3 regions of the Pseudomonas sp. RP-B7 genome follow, and region 3 is predicted to be linked to each of the others. Evidence: riboswitches for the same ligand, from Rfam matches in the RefSeq annotation. Region 3 holds a riboswitch; each other region holds the start of a gene.

Region 1 (5,378 bases), on a different contig from region 3:
CAGCAACTCGGCTTCGCGCACCCTGAAGCCCAGGCCACGGCAACTGAGCACGCTCATCGCGCATTCCTCCGGCCGATCAGGATCAGCGCAAACACCGGCGCGCCTACCAGCGCGGTCACCACACCCACCGGGATCACCTGGCCCTTGATCAAGGTGCGCGACAGCACATCCGCGGCAATCAGGAACAACGCCCCCCCCAACGCGCTGGCCGGCAGCAGGCGCGAATGCCCGGTGCCGAGCAGCAGGCGCACGGCATGGGGGATCACCAAGCCGACAAAGCCGATGGAGCCGACAATCGACACCATCACCGCCGTCACCAACGCCGCGCAACCCACCAGCACAAATTGCACGCGGCGCACCGGGATGCCCAGGGACGCCGCCGAATCCGTGCCAAAGGTGAACGCATCCAGCGCCCGGCGATGCCACAGGCACACCGCCAACCCCACCAGCGCCACCGGCACCGCCAGCCACACCGACGGCCAGCGCACGCCGCTGAGGTTGCCCAGCAGCCAGAACATGATGCCGCGCGCCTGTTCGGAGCTGGCGGATTTGGTGATGAGGAATGCGGTGAGTGCGTTGAACAGCTGCGAACCGGCAATGCCGGCGAGGATGATCTGCCCGGTGCCGCTGGACGAGCCGCTGGCCCGCGCCAATAAAATCACCAGCGCAAACGCCGCCATCGCGCCGACAAACGCGCCAGCCGACAATGAAATCAAGCCGCCGCCCACCCCGATCAGCGCCACCAGCACCGCACCTGTCGAGGCGCCGGCGCTGATGCCCAGCAGGTACGGGTCGGCCAGCGGGTTGCGCAGCAGCGATTGCAGGATCACCCCGCAGGTCGCCAGCCCGGCACCGCAGGCGGCGGCGACCAGCGCGCGGGTCAGGCGGTAGTTCCACACTACGCCTTCGTCGATGGGGTCGAGCACGTAGCCGGCGCCCCACAGTTTATTGGCCAGCACCTGAAGTACGACCTGCGGCGAGATGGCGGTTTCGCCGATGGCCACGCCGGCGAGCACGGCGGCCAGGAGTAGGGCCAGGGCGAGGAGGGCACGAATCATTTCGGCAGGTCGTAGCCGTCGATGGCCGTGGCCAGTTGCTCAAGGCCGTCGAACATGCGGATGCTGGCCTGCAACGCCAGGGCGTCGAGGATGATGATGCGGTTGTTTTTTACCGCATCCATGTTGCGGGTGACCGGGTCGCTGCGCAGGAAGGCGAGTTTCTTTTCATGGTCGTCGGCAGGGTAGCGGCGGCGGTCCATGCGGGCGATGACGAGGAAGGTCGGGTTGGCCTTGGCGATGGTTTCCCAGCCCACGGCGGGCCATTCTTCATCGGACTGCACCACGTTGCGCAGGCCGAGGGTTTGCAGCATGAATTCGGGAATGCCCTTGTGCCCGGCGACATACGGGTCGCTGGCCAGCTCGGCGCTGGAGAACCACACCAGTGCGCTGGCCTGCTTGAGGCCCTTGCTCCGCACGGTGGCGACGGACTTGGCCAGGCGCGCCTTGAGTTCGTCGTTCAGCTGTTGACCGCGGTCCTGCACATCGAAGATCGCCGCCAGTTGGCTGATGCTTTTGTAGATGGTCTCGATGCGGAACGGCTCCAGCCGCGTGCCGTCGGCGCCCACCAGGTTGTCCTTGCCTTCGCAGTCGGAGGGCAGCAGGTAGGTGGGGATCTGCAGTTCGTGGAATTGCTCACGGGTGCCGACCACGCCTTGTGCGCCGACCACCCATTCCAGCTCGGCGGCCACCAACTGCGGGCGCTTGGCGATCACGGCTTCGAAGCTCGGCTCATTGTCGGCCAGGCGTTCGATGCGCTCGTTCTGTGCCTTGAACTGCGGCAGCACACTGTTGAACCACAGTGAGGTGCCGACCACTTTGTCGCCCACGCCCAACGCATAAAGCATCTCGGTGGCGGCCTGGCCGATGGTCACGCTGCGCGCCGGCGCTTGCTGGAAGGTGAGGGTGCTGCCGCAGTTTTCCAGGGTCAGCGGGTAGTCAGTCGGCGCGGCGTGGGCCAGGGCACAAACACTCAGGCCGGTGAGCAGGGCGGTAATGCGTGGCAGCATGGGGCAATCTCCGTTGGGACCGTACAGGGAGCTGGGGCGGTACGGTAGTGGAAATACAGCCATGAACGCTGCCGGTCCGGCAGGCCAGGGATGCCCTTCCCGGACACCCCGCCGGTTGGTGATAACGCTTGGCCGGCAGGTCTCCTGACTGATGCGTCATCGCCACGCTCCGGCCTTCCCGGACAGCGTCCAGTGGCAGTGGGGAGCAGGCTCAGCACCTACAGTTGCGGGGGCAGTTCCGATTGGCGCGGGTGGCCGCGCTTCGGATTCCCTATTAGTCCCGTTGGGGAACCGGCGCGGTATGGTAGTCGATCTTGGACGTGAGGGCGCGTGTCTCTTATGATGCGCGGCCACGGAACCGCCCCATACAAGGAAAATACAGTGAAACGTTTAGTCGCCCTCGCCCTGATCACCCTGCTCGCCGGTTGTGCGACCCAGGGTAAAAGCGAATCGCAGATTTTCGACGAGGCCGCCACTGCCCATGTCATGTCGCTGCCTGCCGGCGCCAACAAGGTGCGTTTGCACAGCGTCAAGATCGCCAGCCATGGTGTGATCGGCGACATGCTGGCGACTGTCCTGGGCGGCGGCGCGAATGCCGGCCAACTCAGGCAAGAACTGCTCAACGCCCAGCGCCTGGGCGACAGTGGGTTCTTGATCATTGGGGCGCGCAGTTCAATCGACGTGGCGGTTGTTGAGAACGCCTGCGAAGGCCTCGGTTTGCAGGGGATGAATATCTACTACGCGGGCAGTGAGGCGCAGCAGGACAAAGTGCGCCACGCGGTTGAACAGGCCCGGGCGCAATTTCACTTCATCAATACCCAGTGACCAACGGTCTGTAGTGAGCGGGCTTGCCCCGCGCCGGGTGGCGAAGCCGCCCCAAACCCAGGCACCTCGGTCTTTCTGATACACCGGGTTGTCTGGATTTGGGGCGGCTTCGCCACCCAGCGCGGGGCAAGGGTGTTAGCCCGGCCGGGGGGTTATTTGCGGTCCAGCCACACGGTCTGCGCGTTGCAGAATTCCCGCACGCCGAAGTGTGACAGTTCACGGCCAAAGCCGCTTTTCTTGATCCCGCCAAACGCCACCCGAGGGTCGGACACGCTGAAGGCGTTGACGAAAATCCCGCCGGTTTCCAGGCGGTTGGCTAGATCCCGCGCCTTCGCCGCGTCGGTGGTGAAGATGCTCGCGGTCAGGCCGAACTCGCTGTCATTCGCCAGCGCTACCGCGTGGTCGGCGTCGCGGGCGGTGATGATCGAGGCTACCGGGCCGAACAGTTCCTGTTTGAACGAGGTCATCTGGTCGGTGACGCCTGCCAGTACGGTCGGCTCATAGTAGTTGCCGGCACCGGCGACCTTATGGCCGCCCAGTAGCAGGGTCGCGCCTTCTTCAAGAGTCGCCTGGACCTGGCCGTGCAGCTCGTCGCGCAGGTCGAAGCGGGCCATCGGGCCGATGTACGTGGCGGCGGATGTCGGGTCGCCCATCACCAGGGCACGGCTGGCCGCGAGGAATTTGGCGGTAAAGGCTTCGGCCACGCCGGCTTCGATGATCAGACGCTTGGCAGCGGCGCAGACTTGCCCGCTGTTCTGGAAGCGTCCAATCACGGCGGCTTGCACCGCGGCGTCAAGGTCGGCGTCGTTGAGCACGATGAACGGGTCGGAGCCGCCCAGTTCCAGCACACACTTTTTCAGCGCGGCACCGGCCTGGGAGCCGATGGCCATACCGGCGCGCACGCTGCCGGTGAGGGTGACGGCGGCGATGCGCGGGTCGGCGATGGCTTTGGATACGCCGTCGGTCGTCACGTTGATCACTTCGAACAGGCCTTCAGCAAAGCCGGCTTTTTTGAATGCCTGCTGCATCAGGTAGGCGCTGCCCATCACGTTCGGCGCGTGCTTGAGCACGTAGGTGTTGCCGGCGAGCATTGTCGGCACGGCGCCGCGCAGCACTTGCCAGACCGGGAAGTTCCACGGCATCACCGCGAGGATCGGGCCCAGTGGGCGGTATTCGATATGGGCGCTGCCGTTGTCCACCAGGGTCGGCTCCGGGGCGAGCATGGCCGGGCCCTGGGCGGCGTACCAGTCACTGAGCTGGGCGCATTTTTCGATTTCGGCGCGGGCCTGGGCGATGGGCTTGCCCATTTCCAGGGTGATCATCTGCGCCATCTCTTCGGCTTGTTCGCGCAGGGCGGCGGCCAGGGCCAGCAGCCGTTCGGCGCGCTGGCTGAGCGGCTGGTGGCGCCAGGTGCGGAAGGCAGCGGTGGCACGGTCGAGGGCGGCGTTCAGCTGCGACTCGCTTTCATACGGGTAGCTGCCGACCGTTTCACCGTTGGCCGGGTTGATCGAGAGGGCGTGGGTAGTTGCGTTCATGGCACCGTCCTGCGCAAGGGATAAGTTGAGTTCAGGTTACGGGGCTGGTTCTTTTCTGGAAACTGAATAATATTGAGCAATACATTCACGATTGGAGAATGACTTGGATCTGGTGCAGCTGGAAATCTTCAAGGCCGTTGCCGAGCAAGGCAGCATCAGCGCCGCCGCGCAGTTGATTCATCGGGTGCCGTCGAACCTGACCACCCGCATCAAGCAACTGGAGCTGGACCTGGGCGTGGAACTGTTCATCCGCGAGAAAAGCCGCCTGCGCTTGTCACCGGCCGGCTGGAATTTCCTCGGTTATGCGCGGCGCATTCTCGATCTGGTGCAGGAGGCCCGCGCCACGGTGGCGGGGGAGGAGCCCCAGGGTGCGTTTGCCCTGGGCTCGCTGGAGAGTACGGCGGCGGTGCGCATCCCGGCGTTGCTCGCGGCGTATAACCAGAAACACACCAAGGTCGAGCTGGACCTGAGCACCGGACCGTCGGGCACCATGATTGAAGGCGTGCTATCGGGGCGCCTGGCGGCGGCGTTTGTCGATGGGCCGGTGTTGCACGCGACCCTGGAAGGCGTGGCGGTGTTTGAGGAGGAAATGGTGGTGATCGCGCCGCTGCATCACGCGCCCATCACCCGGGGCCAGGATGTGAATGGCGAGAATATCTACACGTTCCGCTCGAACTGCTCGTACCGGCATCATTTCGAACGTTGGTTTTCCCAGGACGGTGCGGTGCCGGGGAAGATTTTCGAGATCGAGTCGTATCACGGCATGTTGGCTTGCGTCAGCGCCGGTGCGGGCTTGGCGCTGATGCCGCGCAGCATGTTGGAAAGCATGCCGGGGTTTGCGGCGGTGAGTGTGTGGCCGTTGACGGACAAATTCCGGGTGCTGCACACCTGGCTGATCTGGCGGCGGGGCACGGTGTCGCAGAGCCTCAACAGCTTTGTGAAGCTGCTGCAAG
Region 2 (5,378 bases), on a different contig from region 3:
TAGGTCAATGCCACCAGGCGCGCAGGAATATAGTTCAGCACGTCGTCGATCTTGGCCGCCGCCCAACCGAAACGTTCGAAGCGTTCGTTGCGATAGCCCCACATGGCGTCGAGGGTGTTGCTCAGGCGGTACAGCACCACGCCCGGCACACCGGCAACGACAAACCAGAACAGCGCGGCGAATACCGCGTCGCTGCCGTTCTCCAGTACCGACTCGGTGGCGGCGCGGGCGACTTCGGTACGGTCCAGTTCGCTGGTCTGACGGCTGACAAGGTAACTCACACGTTTTCGCGCTTCGTCCAGGTCATCACTGCGCAGCGCCTGGGCGACCGGGATCACGTGCTCGCCAAGGCTGCGCATGCCGAGGGCGCAGTACAACGCCAGGATCTCCAAGATCCAGCCGATATACGGCGCCCACGACAAAGCCGTGGCCAGCAGGGTCAACGGCACCACGGCGATAAACCACGCGGTCACGCCATGGCTGCGCCAGCCCCGGCCACCGCTGTTGAAGCGTTGCTCGATGCGCCCGGCGAAATTGCCGAACGCCACCAGCGGATGCCAGCGCCTGGGTTCGCCCAGCAGCGCATCCAGCGCGACTGCGGCGACACACAGCAAGGCCACACTCATTGACTCACTCCCCAAGAATTTTCGTACAGCATGTCACTCAGCGGCCGCGGCTCGGTCCAGCCTTCGAGTTGCAACATCGGCGCCGGGTAGAACGCAGCGACCGGGCCCAGGCACAGCACGGCCAGGGGTTTGGCGCCGGGCGGCAGGCCCAGCAGGTCGGCCAGGGCCTGGGGCTCGAACAGCGAGACCCAGCCCATGCCCAGGCCTTCGACGCGGGCAGCCAGCCACAGGTTCTGGATGGCACAGGACAGCGAGGCCATGTCCATTTCCGGCAAGGTGCGACGACCGAAGATGTGGCGCTCGCGGTCGTCCATCAGCGCTGCTACCAATACCTCGGCGCAATCGTGGATGCCTTCGACCTTGAGCTTCATGAATTCGTCGGAGCGCTCGCCCAGGGCTTCGGCGGTGCGGATGCGTTCTTCTTCCACCAGTTGCTGGATTTGCCCACGCAGTTGGCGGTCGCTGATACGGATGAAGCGCCAGGGTTGCATCAGGCCGACGCTGGGCGCCTGGTGTGCGGCCTGGAGCAGGCGCTGCAGCAGTTCAGGCGCGACGGTGCCGCCGCTGAAGTGGCGCATGTCGCGGCGTTCGGCGATGGCGCGGTAGACGGCCTGGCGGTCGGCCTCTGGGAAGGCGTTGTCGGTCATGGCCTCTTCGCGGGCAAGCCCGCTCCCACATTGGATTGGGTTTCGACGCGATCCCCTGTGGGAGCTGGCTTGCCTGCGATAGCGCCCTCCCGGTCTGGCGCAAACAGTGCCGCCACCGCCGCCGGATTCGACGGAAAGTAAAAGTGCACGTAGGAAGCCGTCATCCGCCCCTGTCGGAAAACCGCCTCGGCACCACGCCCACCGTTGGGGCTCACGCCACGGGCAATCGGCGTGCAGTCGGTGCTGGTCAGGGAGTGGTGATAGGTGTGACCGCGCAATGTGCCTTCCGGCAGTTCGACATTTTGCAGGGCCAGGGCGGCCAGTTTCTTTTGCATCACGGCATCGCCCTGCAGCAGACCGAGCAACTCGGCGCGCTGGCCGTCGACATCGGTGAGCGAGTCCAGCAGGTACAACATGCCGCCGCACTCGGCGAGCAGTGGTTTGCCAGCAGCGTGATGGGCACGGATCGCATCGAGCATCGCGGTGTTTTCCGACAGCGCCTGGTGATGCAATTCCGGGTAACCACCCGGCAGATACAGGCTGTCGGCGTCAGGCAATTGGCGGTCATGGATCGGCGAGAAGAAGTGCAACTCGGCGCCCATCGCCCGCAACAGATCGAGGCTGGCGCCGTAGGTGAAGGCGAAGGCTTCGTCGCGAGCCACGGCAATGCGTACGCCGTTGAGCAACGGCTCGGCCTCAATGATCTGCGGCGCAGCGAACGTCACCGGCGGCGGCAATGCGACTTCGCAACTGCTGCCCAGGGCTTGGGCGGCGGCATCGAGGCGCAGGTCGAGGTCATTCAGTTCGCTGGCTTGTACCAGGCCCAGGTGGCGGCTGGGCAATTCGATCCCGGTCTCGCGGGACAGCGCCCCGTACCAGCGCAGGCCTTCGGTCAGACTGCCTTCGAGCAATTGTGCGTGGCGCAGCGTGCCCACGCGGTTGGCCAGCACGCCGGCGAACGGCAGGTCCGGCTGATAACGCGCCAGGCCCAGCGCGAGGGCGCCGAAGGTCTGGGCCATGGCGGTGCCGTCGATCACACCGAGCACCGGCACGCCAAAGTGGCGCGCCAGGTCAGCGCTGGACGGCGTGCCGTCGAACAGGCCCATCACGCCTTCAATGAGGATCAGGTCTGCCTCGCCGGCGGCTTCCCACAACAGGCGACGACTTTCCTGCTCTCCCACCATCCACATGTCCAATTGATACACCGGCGCACCACTGGCGCGCTCGTGGATCATCGGGTCGAGAAAGTCCGGCCCGCATTTGAACACGCGCACCTTGCGCCCCAGGTTGCGGTGCAAACGGGCGAGCGCGGCGGTGACGGTGGTTTTGCCCTGGCCGGACGCCGGTGCGGCGATCAAGACGGCCGGGCAATGACGGGGCTGATTCAAAGTTCGACGCCCTTCTGTGCCTTGATACCGGCCTGGAACGCGTGCTTGAGCATGCCCATTTCGGTGACGGTGTCGCCCATTTCGATCAGCTCGGGCTTGGCGCCACGGCCGGTGACCACTACGTGTTGCATCGGCGGACGGGCTTGCAGGTCGCTGAGTACTTGGTCCAGATCGAGGTAGCCGTGTTTGAGGGCGATGTTCAGTTCGTCAAGGACGACAAGGCCGATGGTGGGATCTTGCAGCAGCTCGCGGGACACCGCCCAGGCGGCTTCGGCGGCGGCGATGTCACGTTGGCGGTCCTGGGTTTCCCAGGTGAAGCCTTCGCCCATGACGTGAAAACGCACTTGCTCAGGGAAGCGGCGGAAGAACAGCTCTTCGCCCGTGCTGTTGCGCCCCTTGATGAACTGCACCACACCGCACTGCATGCCGTGGCCCATGGCCCGAGCCAGCATGCCGAACGCAGAGCTGCTCTTGCCTTTGCCGTTGCCGGTGAGCACCAGCAGCAAACCGCATTCGTTGGGCGAGTTGGCGATGCGCTCGTCGATCACGGCTTTTTTGCGCAGCATGCGCGCCAGGTGGCGTTCGTCGCGTTCAGGGGAATCGGTCATGGCAGCTCTCCGTTGGGGCTGGACAAAAAACGGCGGGCAGGAAAAAGACAAAACAGACAGCCAAGCATCGCCCACCGTGATGCTGTTGGATGTTTCAGGCCGGTCTCCGGGCTCATGAGTGGCGATCGCCGACGCTGCGCCTTCCCATATCGCGGGGCGATACAGTGGCAGAAAGCAGGGTCTTGACTCATTTACCGTTGCGGGGGCAGCGCCGGGATCGCGGCAGCACTGTGTACAAGTGCGCTCACTCACCGGCTTCCCTGTTTCACTCGGTCGACCCGTGGGTCACAGAGCACCTGGAACAAGTCGCGAAGGGTAGAGGGTTGGGGGTGGAGCGTCAATTAAAGCCGGCTTCGCACTTGAACCATCGGACCGCTGCATGCCTCTACCCTTGCAGGTACCCAGGAGAAAAACATGCACAAGACCCGACTTGCCCTACTGATCATGTTCGCAGGCGCCCTCGCCGCCTGCGGTGAAAGTTCGACCTTGCAAGTGTCTGACGGAACCGGGCCTTCCCCCAAGCTACCGGAGCCGAACAAGACCCTGATCCCCACGGTAAACATCGCGCCAGCCATCGGCTGGCCTGCGGGTGCGAAGCCAACTCCCGCCGCGGGCACCCAGGTGGCGGCGTTTGCCGAGGGCCTGGACCACCCGCGCTGGCTGTATGTGCTGCCCAATGGCGACGTACTGGTGGCAGAAACCAATGCGCCGCCCAAACCCGATGACTCAAAGGGCATTCGTGGCTGGGTGATGGAAAAGGTCATGGGCCGAGCCGGTGCAGGTGTGCCTAGCCCGAACCGCATCACGTTGCTGCGCGATGCCGACCACGATGGCATCGCCGAGACCCGGACAGTATTTCTTGAAAACCTCAATTCGCCCTTCGGCATGACCCTGGTGGGCAATGATCTGTATGTGGCGGACTCGGACAAGCTGCTGCGCTTCCCCTACCAACCGGGAGCAACCGCGATCAAGGCAGCCGGTACCAAGGTGGTCGACCTACCCGGCGGCAGCATCAACCACCACTGGACCAAGAACGTGGTGGCGAGCAAAGACGGCCGCAAGCTGTATGTAAGCGTAGGCTCCAACAGCAACGTTGGTGAAAACGGCCTGCAGGCAGAAGAAGGCCGGGCGGCGATCTGGGAAGTAGACCGCGCCAGCGGCCAGCACCGCATTTTCGCCTCGGGCCTGCGCAACCCTAACGGCATGGCCTGGGAACCACAAAGCGGCAAGCTGTGGACGGCGGTGAACGAGCGCGATGAAATCGGTAGCGACCTGGTGCCGGACTACATCACCTCGGTTCAGGATGGCGCCTTCTATGGCTGGCCGTTCAGCTACTACGGACAGCATGTGGATGCGCGAGTCAATCCGCAAAACCTCGACCTGGTGGCCAAGGCGATTGCACCATACTACGCCGTAGGCCCGCATACCGCCTCGCTGGGACTGACGTTTGCCGAGAACAGCAAATTGCCCGCCCCCTTCACGAATGGCGCATTCATCGGCCAGCATGGTTCGTGGAATCGCAAGCCCCACAGTGGCTACAAGGTGATCTTCGTACCGTTCGAGGCTGGCCAGCCCAAGGGACAGCCGGTGGATGTGCTGACCGGGTTCCTCGACAAAGATGAGAAAGCCATGGGCCGGCCGGTGGGCGTGGTGATTGATCAGCAGGGGGATTTGCTGGTGGCAGATGATGTGGGAAATAAGGTGTGGCGGGTGTCGGCGGCTAAGTAGACAGGCTTCAGACCACCACAAAACCCATGTGGGAGCGGGCTTGCTCGCGAAGGCGGTGTGTCAGTCACAGATGTGTGGTCTGATCCGGCGCCTTCGCGAGCAAGCCCGCTCCCACACAAGCCCGCTCCCACATTCAGATCTCTGTCAGCTCAGGGATTACGTGCCAGATTCCCTGGCAACACGCGCTTGGCGCTCAGGTAAGCATTCTGCCAATACGCCTTGGACAAGGTGTCCAGCTTCACCGTGCCGCCGGTTTGCGGCGCGTGCACGAAGCGGCCCTCGCCCACATAGATGCCGGCATGGCTGACCTGTGAGCCGCCGCCGGTGGCAAAGAACAGCAGATCACCGGTTTGCAGGTTCTCTTCACTCACATCCTGGGCG
Region 3 (5,378 bases):
TGGCGTGGCGCAACACCTCGTCGACATACAGGTCGACCGAGGCGTGGTTCTGCACCTGCATGGGGTTGGCCAGGCGCAGGCTCGGGTAATCGTCGGGCAACTGCTGGGCCGCTTCGGCCAGCAGCGCCAGGCTGGAGTCGCCGCTGCACAGGATCACCAGTTCAGCGGGGGTTTGGCCAAGGTCGGCAATATTGTCGTCCGAGACGAAACCACCGGGCTGGGTCCTGAGCAGGTGCATGGGTTAAACGCTGAGCGCAGCGCGCAGTTGCGCTTCGAGACCCGCCGCATCGAGGTCCTGACCGATCAGTACCAGACGTGTGATGCGTGCTTCGTCGGCAGCCCAGGCGCGATCGAAGTGCTTATCGAAACGCGTGCCTACGCCCTGGATCAGCAGGCGCATCGGCTTGTTCGGGATCGCGGCGAAGCCTTTGACGCGCAGGATGCCGTGTTGCACCACCAACTGGGTCAGGGCGTCGAGCAAAAGCGCCTCGTCGGCTTGCGGCAGGTCGATGGAAATCGAGTCGAAGGCGTCGTGGTCGTGGTCGTCTTCACCTTCGTGGTGATGATCGTGATGGCTGTGGCGAGCGTCGATATGCTCTTCGGCGCCGGCGCCCAGGCCAATCAGCACGTCCAGCGGCAGACGGCCGCTGCTGGCTTCGATGATCTTCACGGCTGGCGGCAGTTCTTCGGCGACTTCCAGGCGCACACGGGCCAGGTCTTCCGGGCTGATCAGGTCGGATTTGTTGAGGATCACCAAGTCGGCGCTGGCCAGTTGGTCGGCGAACAACTCGTGCAGCGGCGATTCGTGGTCCAGGTTCGGGTCGAGTTTGCGCTGGGCGTCGACTTGGTCCGGGAATGCGGCGAAGGTGCCGGCGGCCACGGCTGGGCTATCGACCACGGTGATCACCGCGTCAACCGTGCAGGCGCTACGGATTTCCGGCCATTGGAAGGCTTGTACCAGGGGTTTTGGCAGAGCCAGGCCGGAGGTTTCAATGAGGATATGGTCGAGGTCGCCGCGCCGGGCAACCAGCTCGCGCATCACCGGGAAGAACTCTTCCTGCACGGTGCAGCACAGGCAGCCGTTGGCCAGCTCGTAGACACGGCCGTTGGCTTCTTCTTCGGTGCAACCGATGGAGCACTGCTTGAGGATTTCACCGTCAATGCCCAACTCGCCGAATTCGTTGACGATCACGGCGATGCGACGGCCCTGGGCGTTGTCGAGCATATGGCGCAGCAAGGTGGTTTTGCCCGAGCCAAGAAAGCCGGTAACGATGGTGACGGGGAGTTTGGCCAGTGTTTTCATCGGATGCCCTTGGGGGCGGGCATACGGGACGATAGGCCCTGCGACAGTGCGCAGCAGCGGATTTCGTCACCGGATCACCCCGCCCGGTTGAATTGAAAAATCGATTGCGAGGCAGGTCTCCTGGCTTGGGGCTTGCAGGTCTTGCGACCGGCGCTGGCTGCGCCTTCCCGCCTTGTCGGCAGTGGCGTGGCAGTCAACTGGACCCTTTACAGTTGCGGGGGCAGCCGCGGCTTGGACCGCGTTCCCTTCTTAGCTTCGGCCTGGGCCGAAGAACCTCGAGGGTGCAAGGCTACGCAGTGCTTGGGGGATGGTCAATGATGGGGTTGGGTTCGTGTACATATCCGTTATTTAGGTAACGGCGACTCCTTACGGCAGCTCACTTTAGGAAAGAGCCCAAAAGTAACCAAAGGGCTCTTGCCCCAACACTCGGCACCTCACCCAGGCTCGGTGCGCCCTTAATCCGACATGGATTTGGGCGGCCTGACAGCCGGCCTGATCGAGAAAGCGGGCGGGTTCCCCTGTGGGAGCTGGCTTGCCTGCGATGGCATCAACTGGGTGCGTCTGATGTACCGAGTCGCCTGCATCGCAGGCTAGCCAGATCCCACAGTCGAGGGTGAACACCATAAAAAATACCGGTCGGCTCTAAGGCCGCCGCGCTCTGGCTTTTGATCTCACTTGCCCCGTTAAACACGCTGGCCGAACGCAGGCTTGAATCCGTGGGCAACCCGGCAGGACGCCGGGTTAGCCGTCCTGGGCCAGGGATGGCCCATGACGGCGGCCCACGGATTCAAGCCGGAGTGAGGGCACACCGAGCCTAGGCGAGGTGCCGAGTGTTGGGGCAAGAGCCCTTTGGTTACTTTGGGGCTTTTCCAAAGTGACCCGCTGTAAGAGCGGAACCATAAGCGGCCGTTACCGAAGAAACGGATATGTACACCACCACCACCACCACCAAAAACCACATCCCAATTGACTCCCCTCCCACCCCCATGCTCTCCTACACATCTTGTTTCGGGTGCCCTGCAAAGGGTGAAACGGGAAACCGGTGACTCATGTACGCATGACAGTCCGGTGCTGCCCCCGCAACGGTAAGCGAGCGAAACGTCATATCCACTGTGCCCAAGGCATGGGAAGGCGACGTTTTCAGGCATTGAGCCCCTCGCAAGCCCGGAGACCGGCCCGAAAAAATCAGATAACAAACCCGCGGTGGGCGGGCGCTGTTCAGAACCCTGCGTGCCTGGCTCGCGGGGTTTTCATGCGCTCGTTTCACCCAGACACCTGAAAGGGACGCGCCATGTCGATCATCAGCAGCACCTCGCACTCCGCCAGCCGCACCTCTACCCTGAGCCAACGCCTGACCGCCGCCATCGGTGCGTCGATCCTCGGCGCGTGCCTGGTGTATTTCGCCGGTTTCTCGCATATCGAGGCGGTGCACAACGCTGCCCACGATACCCGCCACAGCGCCGCGTTCCCGTGCCATTGAGACCTGCCGACATGATCAAGCGTATTGCGCAAACCGCAGGGTTCACCGGACTTTTGGCCGCCCTGCTGCTGACCCTGCTGCAAAGTTTCTGGGTCGCCCCGCTGATTTTGCAGGCGGAAACCTTTGAAAAAGCCCCTGCCGAGGTGATGCACGAGCATACCGCCGGCACCGCTGCCCATACCCACGACGCCGAAGCCTGGGAGCCGGAAGACGGCTGGCAGCGCGTGCTCTCTACCACAGGTGGCAACCTGGTAGTGGCGGTCGGTTTCGCACTGATGCTCGCCGGCCTGTACACCCTGCGCGCGCCAACCCGCACCGCCCAAGGGCTGCTGTGGGGGCTGGCTGGTTACGCGACCTTCGTACTGGCACCGACCCTGGGGTTGCCGCCTGAGCTACCGGGCACGGCTGCCGCCGACCTCGCACTGCGCCAGACGTGGTGGATCGGTACCGCAGCGTCCACCGCCGCCGGTATCGCGCTGATCGTATTCGGTCGCAACTGGCTGCTCAAAGCACTGGGGGCGGCAATCCTGGTGGTTCCCCACGTGATTGGCGCACCGCAACCGGAAGTGCATTCGATGCTGGCACCAGAAGCGCTGGAAGCGCAGTTCAAGATCGCATCGCAGTTGACCAACGTGGCGTTCTGGCTGGCTCTGGGCCTGATCAGCGCCTGGCTGTTCCGCCGCAACCGTGACGATCAATACTCGGCATGACCCTGGTGGTCGGCCTGGGCTGCCAGCGGGGTTGTGATGTTCACACCCTGCTGAGCCTGTTCGACGCCGCCCTCGCCGAGGGTGGTATCGAGCGCCGGCACGTTACGGCCTTGGCGAGTATTGATCGCAAACGTGATGAACCCGGATTACTCGCCCTGGCCGCGCTGTTGAACCTGCCACTGCACTGCTTCAGCGCGGCCGGGCTAGGGGTTTATGCCGACCGCCTGAGCCACAGATCCGCTGTCGCTTTCGCCCATACCGGCTGTTACGGCATCGCCGAAAGCGCCGCCCTGGCACTGGCCGAGCACCTCACTGGCGCCCCTGCGCGCCTGCTGATCACCCGCAAAAAAACCTCCCAGGCCACCTTTGCGTTGGCTTGCGCCGACTAAAATCCCGATAATCGCCCTTCCCGATCATGAGCAATCTTCATGCTCGCCCGCTTTTCAACAGGAATTCCCCATGACCGTCTACTTCATCGGCGCAGGCCCCGGCGACCCGGAATTGATCACCGTAAAAGGCCAGCGGCTGATCCGCAGTTGCCCGGTGATCATCTACGCCGGCTCCCTGGTGCCAGCGGCGGTTTTGGAAGGTCACCAGGCAGGAATCGTCGTCAACAGCGCTGAGTTGCATCTGGAACAGATCATCGAACTGATCAAAACCGCCCACGCCAAAGGCCAGGATGTGGCACGCGTGCACTCCGGCGATCCGAGCCTGTATGGCGCGATTGGCGAGCAGATCCGCTGTTTGCGCGAGCTGGGCATCCCTTTCCAGATCATCCCTGGCGTCACCGCCGTGGCCGCCTGCGCGGCGCTACTGGAGACCGAACTGACGCTTCCGGACATCGCCCAGAGCGTCATCCTGACCCGTTATGCGGATAAGACCAGCATGCCCCCCGGCGAGGACTTCGACAGCCTTGCGCGGCACGGCACGACCATGGCGATTCACCTGGGGGTCAACCATCTGGAGAAAATCGTCGCTGAACTGCTGCCGCACTATGGCGCTGATTGCCCGATTGCGGTGGTGCACCGGGCGACGTGGCCGGATCAGGATTGGGCGGTCGGGACCTTGAGTAACATTGCCGAGAAGGTCGCAGCCAAGGGGTTTCGGCGTACCGCACTGATTGTGGTGGGCCGGGTGTTGGCCAGTGACAGTTTCAGCGAGTCGTCGCTGTACCGGGCAGGCCACGCACACCTTTACCGCCCTTGACGGAATACGGGCAAGCCCACTCCCACACCTAAACCAATTTGTTAGAAAAACAGCGTAAGGCGTTGAAAATAATGCATAAAAAAACGGCGCTCACGGGGCGCCGTTTTTTCTTCGCAGTGAACACCTGACTCAGTAGTAGGCGTTTTCTTTCTGCGTGTGGTCGGTCACGTCACGTACACCTTTAAGCTCTGGAATACGCTCCAGCAGGGTGCGCTCGATACCTTCGCGCAGGGTCACGTCCGCCTGGCCGCAGCCCTGGCAACCACCACCGAACTTGAGCACCGCGATGCCGTCGTCCACGACATCGATCAGGCTGACCTGGCCGCCGTGGCTGGCCAGCCCCGGGTTGATCTCGGTCTGCAGGTAGTAGTTGATACGCTCGTTCACCGGGCTGTCAGCGTTGACATTTGGCACCTTGGCGTTGGGCGCTTTGATGGTCAATTGGCCGCCCATGCGATCGGTGGCGTAGTCGACTACGGCGTCGTCGAGGAAGGCTTCGCTGAAGGCGTCGATATACGCGGTAAAGCTTTTCAGCCCCAGCGCGGTGTCTTCAGGCTTCTCTTCACCTGGCTTGCAGTAGGCAATGCACGTCTCGGCGTACTGGGTGCCAGGCTGGGTGATAAAGACGCGGATACCGATACCTGGGGTGTTCTGCTTGGACAGCAGGTCAGCCAGGTAA

What was found. Region 3 has a riboswitch for cobalamin ahead of OPU96_RS02370 (CbtB domain-containing protein). Riboswitches for the same ligand answer to the same signal wherever they lie in the genome.
Region 1: another riboswitch for cobalamin. It lies ahead of OPU96_RS20600 (ABC transporter substrate-binding protein); the one in region 3 lies ahead of OPU96_RS02370 (CbtB domain-containing protein).
Region 2: another riboswitch for cobalamin. It lies ahead of cobO (cob(I)yrinic acid a,c-diamide adenosyltransferase); the one in region 3 lies ahead of OPU96_RS02370 (CbtB domain-containing protein).

Annotation. Positions count from the first base shown of each region.
Region 1 covers NZ_JAPFHC010000024.1:83,258-88,635, forward strand. Annotated here, with positions in the region: gene OPU96_RS20590 (ABC transporter ATP-binding protein) at 1-57, opposite strand, end outside; gene OPU96_RS20595 (FecCD family ABC transporter permease) at 54-1,058, opposite strand; gene OPU96_RS20600 (ABC transporter substrate-binding protein) at 1,055-2,065, opposite strand; cobalamin riboswitch at 2,183-2,376, opposite strand; gene OPU96_RS20605 (hypothetical protein) at 2,447-2,890, shown strand; gene OPU96_RS20610 (aldehyde dehydrogenase family protein) at 3,043-4,425, opposite strand; gene ptrR (putrescine utilization regulator PtrR) at 4,529-5,378, shown strand, end outside.
Region 2 covers NZ_JAPFHC010000002.1:167,142-172,519, forward strand. Annotated here, with positions in the region: gene cbiB (adenosylcobinamide-phosphate synthase CbiB) at 1-626, opposite strand, end outside; gene bluB (5,6-dimethylbenzimidazole synthase) at 623-1,273, opposite strand; gene OPU96_RS03575 (cobyrinic acid a,c-diamide synthase CobB) at 1,270-2,661, opposite strand; gene cobO (cob(I)yrinic acid a,c-diamide adenosyltransferase) at 2,658-3,269, opposite strand; cobalamin riboswitch at 3,350-3,584, opposite strand; gene OPU96_RS03585 (PQQ-dependent sugar dehydrogenase) at 3,684-4,997, shown strand; gene OPU96_RS03590 (C40 family peptidase) at 5,147-5,378, opposite strand, start outside.
Region 3 covers NZ_JAPFHC010000001.1:546,046-551,423, forward strand. Annotated here, with positions in the region: gene cobN (cobaltochelatase subunit CobN) at 1-238, opposite strand, end outside; gene cobW (cobalamin biosynthesis protein CobW) at 242-1,303, opposite strand; cobalamin riboswitch at 1,397-1,596, opposite strand; cobalamin riboswitch at 2,297-2,497, shown strand; gene OPU96_RS02370 (CbtB domain-containing protein) at 2,595-2,783, shown strand; gene OPU96_RS02375 (CbtA family protein) at 2,795-3,493, shown strand; gene OPU96_RS02380 (cobalamin biosynthesis protein) at 3,490-3,882, shown strand; gene cobM (precorrin-4 C(11)-methyltransferase) at 3,953-4,699, shown strand; gene nfuA (Fe-S biogenesis protein NfuA) at 4,829-5,378, opposite strand, start outside.